2 regions of the Peribacillus sp. SIMBA_075 genome follow, and region 1 is predicted to be linked to the other one. Evidence: a T-box and tRNA genes for the amino acid it is inferred to sense, from the RefSeq annotation. Region 1 holds a T-box; the other holds one or more tRNA genes.

What was found. The T-box of region 1 lies ahead of glyQ (glycine--tRNA ligase subunit alpha). A T-box ahead of a tRNA ligase gene usually reads a tRNA of that ligase, here a tRNA-Gly.
Region 2: it encodes a tRNA-Gly, which carries the amino acid that the T-box ahead of glyQ (glycine--tRNA ligase subunit alpha) is inferred to sense. The anticodon was not compared.

The regions. Positions count from the first base shown of each region.
Region 1 is NZ_JAWRYN010000015.1:10,821-19,751, reverse strand. It holds gene SB775_RS13130 (HD family phosphohydrolase) at 1-2,010, shown strand, start outside; gene ybeY (rRNA maturation RNase YbeY) at 2,007-2,483, shown strand; gene SB775_RS13120 (diacylglycerol kinase family protein) at 2,461-2,838, shown strand; gene SB775_RS13115 (cytidine deaminase) at 2,878-3,276, shown strand; gene era (GTPase Era) at 3,269-4,198, shown strand; gene SB775_RS13105 (YqzL family protein) at 4,298-4,441, shown strand; gene recO (DNA repair protein RecO) at 4,475-5,227, shown strand; T-box leader at 5,286-5,462, shown strand; gene glyQ (glycine--tRNA ligase subunit alpha) at 5,557-6,453, shown strand; gene glyS (glycine--tRNA ligase subunit beta) at 6,440-8,509, shown strand; gene ccpN (transcriptional regulator CcpN) at 8,637-8,931, shown strand, end outside.
Region 2 is NZ_JAWRYN010000008.1:39,300-48,230, forward strand. It holds gene nfsA (oxygen-insensitive NADPH nitroreductase) at 1-331, opposite strand, end outside; gene trmL (tRNA (uridine(34)/cytosine(34)/5-carboxymethylaminomethyluridine(34)-2'-O)-methyltransferase TrmL) at 418-906, opposite strand; gene SB775_RS08755 (amidase domain-containing protein) at 974-1,837, opposite strand; gene SB775_RS08760 (DUF421 domain-containing protein) at 2,110-2,802, shown strand; gene queG (tRNA epoxyqueuosine(34) reductase QueG) at 3,225-4,364, opposite strand; gene SB775_RS08770 (B3/B4 domain-containing protein) at 4,470-5,138, shown strand; tRNA gene SB775_RS08775 (tRNA-Gly) at 5,724-5,797, opposite strand; gene SB775_RS08780 (YbjN domain-containing protein) at 5,983-6,396, opposite strand; gene SB775_RS08785 (FUSC family protein) at 6,552-8,498, opposite strand; gene SB775_RS08790 (NADP-dependent oxidoreductase) at 8,882-8,931, opposite strand, start outside.

The sequences.
Region 1 (8,931 bases):
CAAACAATCCGTTCAACGAAGACTGTGGAAGATACCTATAAGACCGAACAGGAAAAAGAAGAGATTTCAAAACAGGTGGCTGATGTATATTCATTAAAAAAAGAATATGCCAAAAATAAAGTCGATCTGATTTCATCCATCTTCGATTCAGCGATTGAGGTGAATAAAGAAACGGACCCCGATAAAGAGCATGATGATGATGGTAAAGAAAATAAAAAAGGGACCATAAAGACGGATGCTCAAAAAGTTTCCATATTAAAAGAAAAATTGACCGATGAAGTCAATAAAAATATTGAGGAATCCGTTTTCCTTGCCTTAGTCCAGGCGGATGAAGATGAGTTGAAAATAGCGAAAGATTCAACCATTACTGCCGTGAATAATGTGATGAGCTCCCGCATCGCTGCCAGTGACGTCGAAAATGCCAAGAAAAAGGTTGTAGAGGAATTGGGCTATATGAGCATTAATAGCGATATGAAGAAAGCTTCCAATTCCCTGGCGCGCACGGCAATCATTCAAAATGTGTTTTTCGATAAGGATAAAACCGAGGAACAGCGACGGAAAGCGGTCGAAAGCGTGGAGCCAATCAGGATCCTCCAGGGACAGATCATCGTAGAAGAGAACCAGTTAGTGGACAGGGATGTATATAGGCAGCTTGAACTGGCAGGCTTTTTAAATACGGAGTCTACCATTTACCCGTATATCGGCCTGCTGCTATTCATATTTCTGACTTTTGCAGCTTTTTATTACTTTTTCTACTTTTCGATTTCCAAAAAGGATAACAAGTACAATCAGTTATTGATCTTCAGTCTTGTCTTTATCCTTTCAATGGCTACCATGAAAACGGTCAGCATTCTGGCAGACCTGAAAAACTCGAATTTGGAATACATTTTCCCGGGTGCCATGGCGGCGATGCTCATCAAGATATTATTGAACGATAAGTTAGCGGTAGCCATGATCATATTGTTAGGCTCATATGGTACGATTATATTTAATGGTGATACGCCTGGTAATCTGGATTTCTCGATGGGGCTTTATATCATTTTCGGGGGATTGACGGCAATCATCATTTTATCGCGGCCCAATTTCAAATCAAAGGTTCTGGTTGCAGGGCTACTATTGTCTTTAATCAATATGGCATTCGTATTTTCCCTCATCTTCATCATGGACGGCCATTATACTAGAATGGAGTATTTATATTATGCTGTTGCTGCGATAGGTTCTGGAGTTGGTTCAGCTGTTTTGACCATGGGCCTTTTACCGTTTTTCGAGGCTGGTTTCGGGATCTTATCATCTATTAAGCTTATCGAGCTTTCGAACCCCAATCATCCGTTACTGCGGAAGATCTTGATTGAGGCTCCGGGGACTTATCATCACAGTGTAATGGTCGCCAATTTGGCAGAATCGGCTTGTGAAGCCATTGGATCTAATGGATTGCTGGCAAGGGTCGGCAGTTATTATCATGATATCGGTAAAACGAAACGGCCGCACTTCTTCATCGAAAATCAGATGAACGTGGAGAACCCGCATGATCGGCTGCCGCCTGAAACGAGCAGGGATATCATCATCGCTCATGCCGTAGATGGCGGTGAGATGCTGCGAAGCCACAAATTCCCGAAAGAGATAGTGGATATTGCAGAGCAGCATCATGGGACAACTTTATTGAAGTTTTTCTACCATAAGGCAAAAAAACAGGATGATGCCACACTGGAATCGGCTTACCGGTATCCCGGGCCAAGGGCGATAATGAAGGAAGTAGCTGTAATAGGCATTGCCGATAGTGTGGAAGCTGCAGTCAGATCGATGCAGCACCCAACCCCAGAGAAGATTGAAGAACTGGTAAGTTTCATCATTCAGGACAGGATTCAAGATGGTCAATTTGATGAATGTGACATTACTATGAGAGAATTGAGTATCGTGAAGCATTCCTTATGTGAATCGCTTAATGGTATCTTCCACTCCAGGATTGAATATCCGGAGGCGGATAAATTAGGACAGAAGGTGAAAGAATGATTTTAGCTATCGATTTAATGGATGAAACGAACGAAGTAACGGAAGAAGCTCAGCGACTTGTTGAAAGCATTCTGCAATTTGCGGCTAAAAAAGAAAACATTGAAAAAGATACCGAGCTATCGGTTACATTTGTAGACAATGAGAGAATTCGGGAAATCAATAAAGAATATCGTCATAAAGATTCAGTAACCGATGTCATTTCTTTTGCACTTGAAGAAATGGGGGAAGATGAAGTGGAAATTGTCGGGGTGGAAATGCCCCGCATATTAGGCGATATCATCATTTCCATTGAACGAACGAAAGAGCAGGCTGAAGAATATGGGCATTCATTCGATCGTGAACTTGGATTTTTAGCACTGCATGGCTTTCTTCATTTATTAGGTTTCGACCACATGAATGAAGAAGATGAAAAAGAGATGTTTACGAAACAAAAGGAGATCTTGGAAGAATATGGACTTTCAAGAGAAGGGTAAAAAAAGGTATCCATTATTAAAAAGTTTCTCTTTTGCCTGTCAGGGAATTTTGGAGGCTGTTCGAACGGAACGCAACATTAAGATTCATTTCGCGTTAACGGCAATCGTCGTTTTCTTTGGCTGGTATTTCTCATTGAATGGGATGGAATGGCTTTTCATTTTGGCGGCCATAGCCGGTACGATTACGTTAGAGCTCGTTAATTCAGCGATTGAAAGGGTAGTTGACCTTGTGACGGATCAAATCCATCCCCTAGCCAAGCAGGCAAAAGATATTGCAGCCGGCGCAGTATTCATATATGCTATATTCTCCATAATAGTTGGATTAATTATCTTTTTGCCTAAGTTTGGCCTGTAGGTTGGCCAAATGGTACTCAATTTGAAAGGAAGATGTGAATTGAATACGAATGAGTTGATTGAGGAAGCTAAAAAAGCTAGAGAAAAAGCTTATGTACCTTATTCCAAATTTAAAGTGGGGGCAGCCCTTTTGACCACTGATGGGAAGGTCTATCATGGTTGTAATATAGAAAATGCTGCGTACAGCATGTGTAATTGTGCCGAAAGGACCGCTTTATTCAGCGCTTATGCCCATAACGATAAAAAGTTCACTAAACTTGCAGTCGTGGCAGATACCGATGGTCCCGTTTCTCCATGCGGGGCGTGCAGGCAGGTTATTTCAGAACTGTGCGACCAGGATATGCCGGTTGTTTTGACCAACTTAAATGGGGATATAAAAGAACTAACAGTACAGGAATTGCTTCCAGGAGCTTTTTCACCGGAGGATTTAAATGGATAAATTATTTGAGGATACACAAGTAAAAGGTTACAAATCAGGTTTCATTTCGATAATTGGACGACCTAATGTTGGAAAGAGTACATTTCTGAATCGGGTCATCGGTCAAAAGATCGCGATTATGAGTGATAAACCCCAAACTACAAGAAATAAGGTTCAAGGCGTACTTACGCAAAACGATTCACAAATGATTTTCATTGATACACCCGGCATTCATAAACCAAAGCATAAGCTTGGGGATTTCATGATGAAAGTGGCAACGAATACATTGAAAGAAGTCGATTTGATTCTCTTCATGATCAATGCGACTGAAGGATACGGACGCGGTGACGAGTTTATCATCGAAAAACTTCAAACCGTAAAAACTCCTGTTTTCCTGGTTGTAAACAAAATAGATGCGATGCATCCAGATGATTTACTACCAATCATTGAAAAATATCAACAGCTTTACCCTTTTGCGGCAGTCGTTCCGATTTCTGCACTTGAAGGAAATAACGTCGATACATTGCTTGAACAAATCAAGGAACACCTACCTGAAGGTCCCCAGTTTTATCCAGCTGACCAAGTGACCGACCATCCGGAACGTTTTATCATTTCTGAATTGGTCCGCGAGAAGGTATTGCACCTTACGCGTGAGGAAATTCCGCATTCAGTGGCTGTTGTCATCGATTCAATTAAAAAAATGGATAACAGTGATACCATTAATGTCATGGCAACGATCGTTGTCGAGCGTGATTCACAAAAAGGCATCGTCATCGGAAAGCAAGGGAAAATGCTTAAAGAAGTCGGTAGCCGTGCCAGGGTGGACATCGAAAACTTATTGGGCTCGAAAGTTTTCTTGGAACTTTGGGTAAAGGTACAGAAGGATTGGCGTAACAAAGCCAGCCAGCTTCGCGATTATGGTTTCAATGAGAGTGAGTATTAATTAACAAAATTTACGAGTCATGAAAGTTTGGAAAACGGTCAAGCTAATCATATGGTCGGATATTCATATTGCTAGTTAAAAATGAAAGGTGGGCTTTATATGTTGGATTTTACCTGGGAATTATTTAGTGAAACAGGTAATGTGGACACCTATTTGCTGTTTAAGGAGATAGAAGTCGAAAGACAGGAAAGACCCTTGGTATTGAAAGATGAGCTAGCAGAAATTGATTTTCCTGTTTCATAGGTTAGTCTTGGCGAACATGGGTGGTGTCTTGGTATGCTCCAAAAATGTGAGGGCATTGTCATAAGGCGAACTGCATATGGAGAAAATAACAAAATCATTACTATATATACCCGAGAGCTAGGAAAAATTGGTGTTATGGCTAGAGGAGCCAGTAAACCTAATAGCAGGCTTGCTGCCGTCACCCAGCTTTTTTGCTCCGGGTATTTCCTTGTAACCACTTCAACCGGACTCGGAAGTCTTCAGCAAGGCGAAATGGTCGATTCACTCCGTTACATACGGGAGGATCTTTTTGCGACTGCTTATGCTTCTTATATTGTTGAGTTGCTTGATAAAAGCGTCGATGATAAAAAACCGAATCCATATTTGTATGAATTGCTTTTGCAAACCTTGCATTACATAAACGAAGAATATGACGCAGAGGTTTTGAAATTCATTTTTGAAATGAAGATGCTGCCCGTCAATGGGATTAACCCAGTGCTGAATCAATGTGCTGTTTGTGGCGAAACGGAAGGGGAATTCGCCTTCTCGCTTCGGGAAGCGGGCTTTATTTGTCACCGCTGTCTCGGGAAGGATCCCTATCATTTTAAAATTTCACCTGCAGCCGTCAAATTGCTGAGGATATTTTATTATTTCGATTTATCAAGGCTGGGAAACATTTCCGTCAAGCCTGAAACGAAAAAGGAAATCCAGAAAATAATAGATGCTTATTATGAGGAATATTCCGGTCTCCATTTGAAATCAAAAAAGTTCCTAAAACAGATTGATACGATGAAAGATATGTTTTAAGATCTGACCTATTGACATTCCATGCTAGTTTGTATAAAATTCTAATCATCAAAATAAGAAGATTGCGTTGATGGAAAAGAGTATCTGTCATTCTCCATAAAAAGCGAACCCGGGACGGTGGAAGCCGGGATATGGATTTACAGGGAAGGGCGTTTCCGGAGCATGTTGCTTTGAAAAGAGGCCGTTTTATAAACGGCAATTAGGGTGGAACCGCGGGTATACTCTCGTCCCTATGCATTTCGCATAGGGACGGGAGTTTTTTGTTTGCCTGTGAAAGGATTCCGATCCTTAATTTTTAAATAGCCGTTTAAATAACCTGGAGGTGTACAATGAATATTCAAAATATGATTTTAACGTTACAAAAGCATTGGTCTGAACAAGGCTGCATATTAATGAATGCTTATGATGTAGAAAAAGGGGCAGGAACGATGAGCCCATACACGTTCCTGAGAGCCATTGGACCTGAGCCTTGGAGTGTTGCTTACGTGGAGCCATCCCGCCGTCCGGCTGACGGTCGTTATGGCGAGAACCCTAATCGGCTGTATCAGCATCATCAGTTCCAAGTGATCATGAAGCCGTCGCCTGACAATATCCAAGATTTATATTTGGATTCATTGCGCGCGTTAGGGATTAATCCGCTAGAGCATGATATTCGTTTTGTGGAGGACAATTGGGAAAACCCATCACTAGGGTGTGCTGGTCTCGGTTGGGAAGTATGGCTTGATGGAATGGAAATCACGCAATTTACATATTTCCAACAAGTGGGCGGCCTTGAATGTAAGCCGGTTTCCGTGGAGATTACATACGGGATCGAACGTCTCGCCTCTTACATTCAAGATAAGGAAAACGTATTTGACCTGGAATGGACAGAAGGATTCACGGTCCGGGATATATTTGGACAGCCGGAATACGAACATTCAAAATATACGTTTGAAACATCCGACCTAGATATGCTGTTTCAACTTTTCACGATGTATGAAAAGGAAGCGCATCGCCAAATGGAAGAAGGGCTTGTGCATCCTGCCTATGATTATGTTTTGAAATGTTCACATACGTTTAACCTTTTGGATGCCAAAGGTGCCATCTCGGTGACGGAAAGAACGGGATATATTGCCCGCTGCCGTAACCTAGCGCGTAAGGTCGCTAAAACCTTCTATGAAGAGCGGGAAAAATTAGGCTTCCCGATTCTGAAAGTGAAAGGGGAGAATACAAATGAGCAAGCGTGATTTGTTATTGGAAATTGGATTGGAAGAGCTGCCAGCACGTTTTGTGACAGCTTCCATGAAACAGCTATCAGATAAAGTGCAGAAATGGCTAACGGAAAAAGCGATTGAATTCGGAGAAGTTGAAGCGTTTTCCACACCAAGACGTTTGGCCATATTGCTGAAAGACGTGGAAGAATCACAAAAGGATATTGAAGAAGAAGCAAAAGGACCGGCTAAGAAAATAGCTTTGGACAGCGAAGGCAATTGGTCTAAAGCCGCATTGGGATTTGTCAGGGGCCAAGGCATGACTTCAGAGGATATTTATTTTAAAGAACTCAAGGGTGTGGAATATGCCCATGTGAATAAATTCATAAAAGGACAGCCGACTGTACAGCTTTTATCTGAGCTTGCTGAAATCATCAGCGGCATGACGTTCCCGAAAAACATGCGTTGGGCCAATCAAGAGCTCCGCTTCGTCCGTCCGATTAAATGGCTGATTGCCTTATTCGGAAATGAAGTGGTGCCATTTAGCATCGCTGGTGTCGAGACGGCCCGTGAAACAAAGGGACATCGTTTCTTGGGCGATAGCGCAATCATCGAGCAGCCGGCACGGTACGAAGAAACGTTAAAAGAACAATTTGTAATGGCGGATCCGGATAAACGCAGACAAGTTATTCTAGATCAGATTAAAGGGCTTGAGCAGGAAAAGGGCTGGATCATCCCGGTCGATGAAGAACTGCTTGAAGAAGTCAATAATTTGGTGGAGTATCCAACGGTGTTATTTGGACACTTCGAAGAAGAATTCCTTGAGCTTCCTCCAGAGGTCCTGATCACTTCAATGAAGGAGCACCAACGTTATTTCCCTGTCAAAGATCAGGACGGCAAGCTACTTGCTTTCTTTGTAACCGTGCGTAATGGTGATGATCGCCATTTGGATAAGGTTTCTAAAGGAAATGAAAAAGTATTGCGTGCACGCCTATCGGATGCAGCATTCTTCTATAAGGAAGATCAGAAAAAAGAGATTTCGGCTGCTTTGAAAAAGCTGGACAGCATCGTTTATCATGAAGAAATTGGTACATTGGCCGAGAAAACTGCCAGAGTAACTGCAGTTACCGGAGTCCTTGCGGATGCCTTGAATTTAAAGGCGGAAAAAGAAATGGCCCTTCGTGCAGCGGAAATTGCTAAGTTCGATTTGGTGAGCCATATGGTTTATGAATTCCCTGAATTGCAAGGGTATATGGGTGAGAAATATGCACTCCTAAAAGGAGAAACCAAGGAAGTGGCCGCAGCTATCAATGAACACTATATGCCGAGGCATGCGGATGACAATGTTCCGCCTTCTGTCATTGGAGCGGTTGTTAGTTTAGCTGAAAAAATTGATACTTTGTCTTCATTCTTCGCTATTGGCGTCATTCCGACAGGTTCCCAGGATCCATACGCACTAAGAAGGCAGGCGAGCGGTGTCGTCCAAATTCTAGCGGAGAAGAAATGGAATATCTCTTTAGAGGAGCTTATTGTTATAGGTCTTAAAGGTGTAGAATCAAAAGGTATCTTAAAACGTGATCTTGAGGATGTTAAATCTGATATGTTCACATTCTTTAAAGCGCGTGTCAAACACCTGCTGCAAGAACAGCAAATCCGTTACGATTTGATTGACGCAGTTCTGGTCAATGAGATCGGTTATATCCACTCCATCGTGGAACGTGCACACGTCTTGGATGCGAAAAAAGACGAAGCAGGATTTAAAGAAAATCTGGAAGCTTTAAGCCGCGTCATGAACATTGCCGTGAAATGTGACAATAAAGTGACAGTCGATCCAACTTTCTTTGAAAATGATCAAGAAAAAGCGCTATACGAAAAATATCAAAATGTAGCAATTCGTTATACTGAATCTAAAGATGAGAATGAGCGGTTTGAACAGCTTGTTTCGCTCCAATCGGAAATAGAATCGTATTTCGAGAATACAATGGTCATGGCAGACGATGAAGCAATCCGCAGTAACCGTTTATCTCTTATGAAGGAAATCAGTGATTTGGTTGCAGGTTTTGCTGCCATGAATAAAATCATCCTTACATAATTGAAAGGGTGTATGGAAATCGGAAACACTTTAAACAAGGGTTTCCGATTTCTATAAAAAGATAAATGGTCAATAAATAGGACAAACATGCCCTTATTAAATAATTTAGTATATAATTATTAAATGAATGACTTTTGTTACTTTACTCTGCGAAAGCAGTGGGGTGGTGATTATAATCCAACTGAATAAGCGTCAGGAACAGATTTTACAAATTGTAAAAGAAAACGGACCGATTACTGGAGAGCATATTGCCGATAGATTGAACCTTACTAGGGCGACTCTTCGTCCAGATCTAGCCATATTGACGATGGCAGGTTTTCTTGATGCCAGGCCGCGGGTCGGGTATTTCTATACAGGCAGGTCAGGAACACAGCTTTTGACCGACAGCCTTAACCATCTTTATGTACGAGACTACCAATCGA
Region 2 (8,931 bases), on a different contig from region 1:
AGGCAACCATGAATTTCTCCGTACTTTCAATCGATTCAGTCAGATCCATGTTTTCCATTTCGGAAACCATATCCTGACGATATAAATCGGCGCAAAAGACGAATAGATGTCCATTCTTCTCTACATAAGCTTGTGGTCCGGCAAGTTCAGCAAGCTTGGCTTTCTTTTCCGGTTCGGTTATCCCTATGATTGAATACGCTTGAATATAACTTGAAGTCGATGCAGCCTGGGCGCATTCCACAATCGTATTGATTTGCTCCTCAGACAATGGCTTGTCCTCAAAAGAACGAATGGAACGGTGATCTAAAATCTTCTCAATTATTTTATTCAAAGCTCTCACCCCTATTGAATATGTAAAGTGAAAAATCCATCATCGGGGCTGTAATTCCCCCGATGACAGTAAGCCAGTGATGACACTCAACCTTTTGTTTTCAAATCCAATTCACGGTAATTTTGCTGTCTCAATGCTTCATAAATCAAGATGGCAGCCGTGTTCGACAGATTAAGGGAACGTACTTTATCCGTCATTGGAATCCGAAGGCACCGATCCATATTTTCTTGGATCAGCTCTTTCGGGAGGCCCGTCGTTTCACGGCCAAAAATGAAGTATATCTCACTGTCTTGATCACTGTAATCGAAGCTGGAATGCGGCTGCTCGCCGAATTTCGTTAAGTAATAAAATTCACCGCCGGCATTCTTTTCGTAAAACTCTTCTAACGAATCATAATAATGGATCTTTACATTCTCCCAGTAATCGAGCCCAGCCCGTTTGAGCTGTTTGTCATCCGTTGAGAAACCGAGCGGGCGAATGAGATGTAAAGACGTATCCGTCCCTGCACACGTTCTTGCAATATTGCCTGTATTTGCTGGAATCTGTGGTTGATATAAAACTACATGTATTGCCACTTCTTATTCACCTCTAGTTTGAACTTCACCTTAATTATAGCATTAAACAAAAAAGACTAAAAACCAATCACCCTCCATCCAAAATCACAAAGAATTTATAAACGATGTTCGGTGTATATCTAGTCGAATCCTCATACGTCCAATACCGGTGACGGCTATTCATCGTATGGGCATTCACAAGCGGCATCCCATCCTGATCCTTCGCGGTTACAATCAAGTTATGATCAAACCGTCCGTCCCCTTCAAAATCTATACAAAGGATATCACCCAAATTCAATTCCTCTGCCGTCTCCACCTGCTTTGTCCTGATGGCATTCCCGGATTTTAGCAAATGATATAAAGAATGTGCCGTCGTCCAAGTGTAACTCCAGCTTTTTCCTCTTATCCACCAGCCCTTACTTTTGTTTGGCGCCCCCCACATCGGAATTCCTCCCGCATGTAGACATTGTGAAATGAAATTCGTACAATCATCAGTGAATTTATGATACCTTGGATTGAATTCATTCCACCAACGCTCGGCATATTGGACGGCCTTCATCCGCTCATACTTATATGCAAGTCGATTTGCGCCGGGATCACATTTTGGCTGTACCTCTTCCGTTTCAAAGCTGGGAACCAGCTCACATTCATCCACTATATACCCATTTCGAAATCGAGCTTCCCTTTCTTCCATTTCTTCTTCAATATAAAATGAATCCTCCTTTTTCAATAAATATTGCAGGTGCACTTGATAAGTCAGGACTGTATCCATGTCTTCCTTTCTCTTCGAATGAACCTTGCCTGCTGCATTCACCCGAACAATTTCCGCTGCACGGTTCCTCATCAATTCCTTTTTCAGATGTAATTTCCTTTCACTCCGTTCCTGATTATCGGAAGTATAAAACTCCACTCTTTCTTGTAAAAGGCGTTGCAATTGTTCCCTCAAGTTCATGCCCTCCTTCTTACTATCTATGCTAATGTGTATGTTCGAAGGGGATTAAAATGCACCTGACGATTTCCTCCCGCCTTTTTTACGATTTTAAAGGGCAATCCAAACAACCCTCACATTCATAAATTTTAAAGTCACGTGTGAAGCCTTTCCGTATGGATCGATTACAGTATGGCTTTTTTTATCCTGAATTATAATCAAAGTAATATTGGGGAAAATATAAGAATGAATACACGATTATCTAACCTGATTAGACCAGATTGGAGACGGAAATTTTGAGCTTTATTGAAGTGTTAAGTAGGGTAGTCGCTGCTTTTGTGGTTTTACTATTGATGACTCGAATTATGGGAAAAAAGCAAGTAAGTCAGATGACTTACTTTAACTATATTACAGGTATCACTATCGGCGCGGTGGCTGCTTCCATCACAATCGATACAAGTATTGATATGGTTGACGCCTTCGTTAGTTTAATCGGTTGGTCCGTACTCACTATGCTTGTAGGCTTTATTAATTTAAAATCTCCAAAAGCTCGTATAATACTTGACGGCGAACCTACAATTGTAATCAAAGATGGAAAAATCCTAGAGAAAGCGTTGAAAGGGGAAAAATTAAACATGGATGACCTTAACATGCTATTGCGAGAACAAAGCATATTCTCCATGCAAGAGGTAAACTATGCCGTTTTAGAACCAAATGGTCAATTGTCTGTCTTAAAAAAAGTGGATAGCCAGAATGTTTCCAATAAGGATATTACTTATGTGAAACCATCATACATACCTACAGAAATTATTGTGGATGGAAAAATTGTTCCTCATAATTTAAGTAAACTGAGCTTAAACCAAAGCTGGTTGGAAACGCAATTACAGCAGTTTGGTGTATGCCTGCAAGATGTATTTTATGCTGAAATACAAAGTGATGGCACTTTGTATATAGATAAAAGACAAGATGACCAGTTTCCTCCACGTTAAGAGGAAAGGGGGAACTCAAGTCATTTTAAATTTGGACAGTTATGCTTTTAGAGCTAAGGATTTGCTGATTAACAGCCCAATAAGCTCTCCTTTTTAGGTACCCGCAGGTTATATATAAACAAATATTTAACCATAAGGAATAGCGTAGCAACTAGTTATTCAGAATGGCAAGTGTCCGAAAGAAGTGGTCTGCAGCTCACCTTAAGTATGAATTGGTAGATGCCGTAACAAATATACCCGTATAACAACAATCTTATTACGGGGATGTAAGTACTGCTTATAGTCGGTACTGGTTTTATAGTGGTTACAAATTGGGAGCTATCCGGTTAACTTTAGTGGTAATGTCTATAACTAGAAAAAAAAGAAAGAAGCTGTCCCAAAAGTCATTTACGACTTTTGGGACAGCCACTACTTCTTAAATATCATTTTGTTTCCAAGGTAAACTGCAGTCCCTTTTCAATTTCCGCCAGTACCTCTTCATCCGTTTCCTTCATTCGTGCTTCTTCCAGAACGGAAACGGACTGCCCCCGGCCAATTTTCCCAACCGCCCAGGCCGCCGTTCCCCGTATGACGGGCCGCGGATCATCCTTCATGACCTGGATCAGTTCGGGCAATGCAGTTTCGTCTTTGAAGTGGGCCAATGCTAAAATGGCATTTCTTTGGATTGGTTTTTTACCGCGCCAAGAGCCAGATACATGGCCGTATGTCTCCTTGAAGTCCCGATTTGAAATCGTAAGCAGAGGTTTCAGCAGCGGTTTTGCTAACTCGGGGTCAGGTTCCATTTCTTCATGAAAATGAAAATCCATTCCTTTGTTTTTCGGACAAACGGTCTGGCATGTATCACACCCATACAAACGATTGCCTATTTTCGTCCTGAACTCATCCGGCAGGAAACCCTTTGTCTGGGTTAAGAATGCAATACAACGCTTAGAATTTAGCTGGCCACCCTGAACGAGCGCACCTGTCGGGCAAACATCGACACATTTATTGCATGTCCCGCATTGATCTTCCATCGGTTGATCCGGTTCAAATGGCAGGTTGGTAATCATGTCTCCCAAGTATACAAAAGACCCGAATTCCGGAGTGATGATCATACTGTTTTTTGCACTCCAGCCAATTCCTGCACGCTCAGCCACTGCCCTATCTGACAATTCGCCCGTATCTACCATTGACTTCACCACTGCCCCTGGCACTTTATCTTTAATGAAACCCTCAAGTAACTGCAATTTATTACGAAGAACGGTATGATAGTCCGTTCCCCAAGAAGCCCGGCAAAAGATCCCTCGCCGCTCACCTTTTGTGCTTTGCGGAGCATCCTTCAATTTTGATGGATAAGCAAGTGCAATCGAAATGATGGATTGCGGTTTTTCGAATATCAATTCAGGCCTGACCCTTTTTTCTATATCGCCTTCTTCAAACCCTGACTGATAATCCAGTTCCTGTTGACGTATCAGGCGAGCTTTCAATTCGGCAAAAGCCGTGGCCGATGTAAAACCGATTTTATCGATGCCGATCTCTTTACTATATAAAATCACTTCTTGCTTGAATGCATTCATATCCATATTAATCACCTACGTTCATTCAGTATTCCGATCGAAGCTTGTATTCATTTCAAACCATTGCTATCTATGATAAACTAATTGCAATCATTTTTGGAGGTGAAACGCTTGGAAATTACCGTATCAGCTAATCTTAGCAGTAAAATCCCCCAATTCAAAGTTGGGATCATTACATATGAAAACATCGAAGTAGGTCCCTCCCCGCAAATGGTGAAAGGGAGACTTCAACTATTTCAGGAAGCTCTTTTCTTCGACCTTGAAGAAAAGGAATTGACCGACTTTTCCGGCATTAAAGTGTGGCGAGAGACTTTCAAGGCTGCAGGGACCAACCCGTCACGGTATCGCCCCTCCGTTGAAGCCCTGTACCGCCGCGTAAAAAAACAGAATTACTTGACACCCATCCATTCAGCGATAGATTTGAATAACTTCTTCTCCCTATTATATGAAGTTCCGATCGGCATTTATGATGCGGAAAAGGTATCAGGAGACATCTTGATTAAGATTGGCGACGGAACGGATGGTTATGACGGTTTGAACGGCCGCTTGAATTCCATGGAAAATATGATTACATCAGCCGATCATGAGGGCGCATTCGGAAGCCCATACGTTGATTCAGAACGCACGAAAGTCACCGAAGAAACAAAAAAAGCGATCCAAATCATTTATTTACAACCCAATACTCCAATCATAGAAGCACATCAGCTAACAAAATCCTTGATGGACATGTTCCTTGAAATCCACGGTGGTGAAGGGACTTACTCGATTGTAGAAGGCTAATCAAAAATGAACGGAAATAAACCCTTTCCACAATCGGAAGGGGTCTTTTCGTAAACTTTCCAAACCTTTAAAATAAATTATATTCCCATCGATCCATCCCTTCAGCTTTGGATAATAACTTGATATGCGTCCCGGCCCCCGTATGATTTAATGATTCTGATAACCCCATCCACCCGTGAAGTTAAATAACACCCGTCATCATAACCCTAACCGGTTCACTGTTTTTACTAAAACCCCAGAACTGCTGTTTAGGCATTTATCCAAAAATGAACTTATTTTGTTATCCCCTAATGCTGAATAGCTTTGATTAACGCTTTTTATCGGTATAAAATACATGGCAGCTAATATAAAACTCCGGTTTTAATTACGGTATGAATGCCACGAAGTTCGTATTGTCATTTCTCTGATAGAATAAAAATGATATCAGATTAACCTTCAGCTCATTCAACCCCTTCCCGAATTTCCGCCCCCATAAAATTTGGACAATAAAAAAAATCCCACTGTAAACAGTAGAATTCTTGTAATAATATTTAAACGCAAAGCTTCGTTCTCCAGGTAACGAAACCCTACGTTATGAGTATGTATTGGAGCGGGTGAAGGGAATCGAACCCTCATCATCAGCTTGGAAGGCTGAGGTTTTACCACTAAACTACACCCGCATGTCATTGTAGAACTTTGTCGAATTACCAACAAAATTAATTATATAGTTTAATCTAAAAAAATGCAATAGTTCTTTTAAAAAAATTATTAATTAATGTATTGTAACGTTAATATATTCATTCACTCTAGAAAAGATGTTAAAAAGCCCCCTGTTTCAGAGAACTTTTTCATCCTATATAATGATTTAAGACCAAATGACTTCCATTAACCGCGGATAAACCTGCTGTGCCGTTTCAAGCAGCATGATTAACTTCCTGAACGCAAGATCCGGTACGATATCCCCCTCAATGGAGTATGAATACCGAATGGAAATGGTCCCATTTTCTTCATAAAGCTTGGAGTACCTAAAATTAGCATTATATTCATTCAACAGTGTATGAACATCCTGTTTCTTTTCAGGATTCTTCAACTCGGCGACATTAAAGCAAAATAAGTCCGCCACATTTTCATCTTGATTGAATGCAAATACTAAAAGGACCTTCCACCCGTCCTTTAACTTTTGCTCAGCTCTAAAAAAGGTGGTTCCATCTTCATTCAACTCATTCATATAGATTTTCTCACTAGTTAAAAAATCACGAAATTCAGCAACGTTTGACATGGTTCATCACCTTTCTGTTTGTAAGTACATTTTATAATGAAAACTGGCATTTTTACAGACTTTTCTATAACCCTTCCAATTTCACCCTATTAACAGAGGCATGAAACACTCATTAAATGAATTGGAGTCAAATATGAACTCCCTTAATAGATTAATTAGCCGGTTGTTTCTCCGCAAAACTGAAGTGCTTCTTGAAGGTCCAAAATTTCCTGGCGGACTTTTGAGTATCCTTCAATTTCAGGCACTTCTTTATTAGTATGTGATCGACCTTTATCTGCCGCTATCGCCATGGTTTCGAAAACATACAGCAATTGAGCGAGTTCCCGCTCTGAAAGGACTGGCCGTTCATAGGATTTCAAGCTGGCATTTAGATAATAGCCCAACTGTTCTATCGAAAATATAACGGGCCAAAGAGATTCCAGTCTAGCCTTGTTTTTGAATATCTCACCAAGGGATGCATTGTAAACCGTTAATAGATTCACCATATTTGTTTGCATTTTGTTCCTTTCGCTGCTTTCATCAATTGCAAAGTCATTATCTTTTTCAGAGAACGCCATCAATAATAACTGTCCCTGACTTCGAATCGTTTTGGCTGTTAAATGATTGAGAAGACTGGATGCCGAACGACTTCCGAGTAACAGCGACCCAATAAGACCTATCATGCTTCCAACGACGATATCTGTTATTCTTACTGTCGCAAAAAAACTGAAATCATAGATTTGAGTTGAATATTCCGCCATGATTAATGCTGAAGGAGTAAAAAACATCGCCGCTAATCCATAGTTCCGAAAGATGAAAAGCTCTGTAATGAATGTCAAACATAAAATGATCAGAACGATAAGGAACTCGTTATGAACCGCTGCTAGAATTAAACTTGCTAGCAGGAGTCCGATGACCGTCCCGAAAGTCCTTTGGACCGCTCGATGGAATGTGGCGATGATGGTTGAACCCGACATAACGGCCGCACAGGATAAGGGAATCCAGTACGAACGGTTAAAATCGGCGGAATATGCGATGATGGCAGCAATGGTAAGGATTGTTCCATATCGAACGGAAGCCCGGAAGACAATTGAATTCTTATCGAACGCCCCAAGAAAAATTGTTTTTAAAGAAGGCTTTGAGATGGTTGCTGCATGATCGATTTTCTGGACAGGTTCAATCATGATGGCATCCGCATTATAAATCTTCATGAATAACTCTTCCACCTCTTCGGTCATTTGGTCAGGTTGAAGGATCTTTTTTTCATTCTTTGTTTTAGATGCAATGGAACCGGCAAGGGCACGAACGGATTGACCTAATTCTGGCGGCAGTACGATATTTTTGTTCAAGGAAATTTCCAGAGCCTCCAAGAATATGGCATTCGCATGTTCATTCAGTAGGAACAACCGCTTTAACTCATCTCGGCTTCGCCTGTTTGAAAACCCGGCTAATAGTGTATCTTCAGCCTGTTTCATCGCCAATACCGTTCCCTGTCTTGCTTTATTGTATTTCTCGGTTCCCATGGAATCAAAGAATGCCCCCAATTCCCTGTACACCTTTTCCACCGCAAGCGATTCTGGTCCATGAGGGTTGAAAAACCACCCTAACATACAGATTATCCAAGATAGTGCACCACCCATTAAAACGAGGCCCCCACGCAACGGAGCCAGACTTTGATCAACGGGCATACCTGTCGCAAGCGCAAAGCTCAAGACGAAGAATACCGCCGAAGGACCGGTAATCTTTAATGCACCAAATATAAAAAAAACACTTGCCCCGATGATCCCCATCATTATGGCTGTTCCCAATTGGTATGGAGCCAAAAGCGTCCCTAATACAACAGATAAAGCAAGACCCACCATCACAAAGAAAATCTTTATAGTTCTTTGGTGATACGGTTGGTTAAAAACGTATAAATAAGTGAAACCTCCGATCCCTGCCAGTAAACCGTACGCTAAATTCCCGAATAATAAGCCAATGAAAACAGGTAAGGCAGCAGCTATGCCTGCGCTTAGTGCTTTTATCCAAGGAAATGGATTCTTCTTTATTTCAAAAGCCTGTTTAAATGTCGTATGTATCGCATCTGATTTCAGAGATTCGGAAGGTTGCTTATTTTCACTCATTTTCAATTTATCCTTTCATTAATAATTCTATTAACTCTGCAGTGAAAGCTACGGATAAGATGACTTCTAATAATTAATATCCTTCATATGGATAAAAAGATACCACTAAAGGTAAAAGCAAAGTAGATTGGAACAGGTGTGCTAGACTCCTACGGGAAAAGCGCGTCCAGAGGAGACCCCGCAGGCGTAAAGGCACCTGGGGCGGATTGCCTGCGCAAAGTGAGTGCCTGTAGGCAACGTTCAAATTTCCCTAAAGGCTGGGATATCTTATTATGAAAAGGAAAACGGCCTTTCCCCGATTAAATATCGAAAAAAGGCCGTTTTTATTATAAGCTGATTAAAGTCACAACAAAGGACCTTCCTCAGCTTTATTTCCATAATACTTAGAGTTGAGCGAATTCAGGTTCCGCAACTTTTACAAGCTGCTTACCGA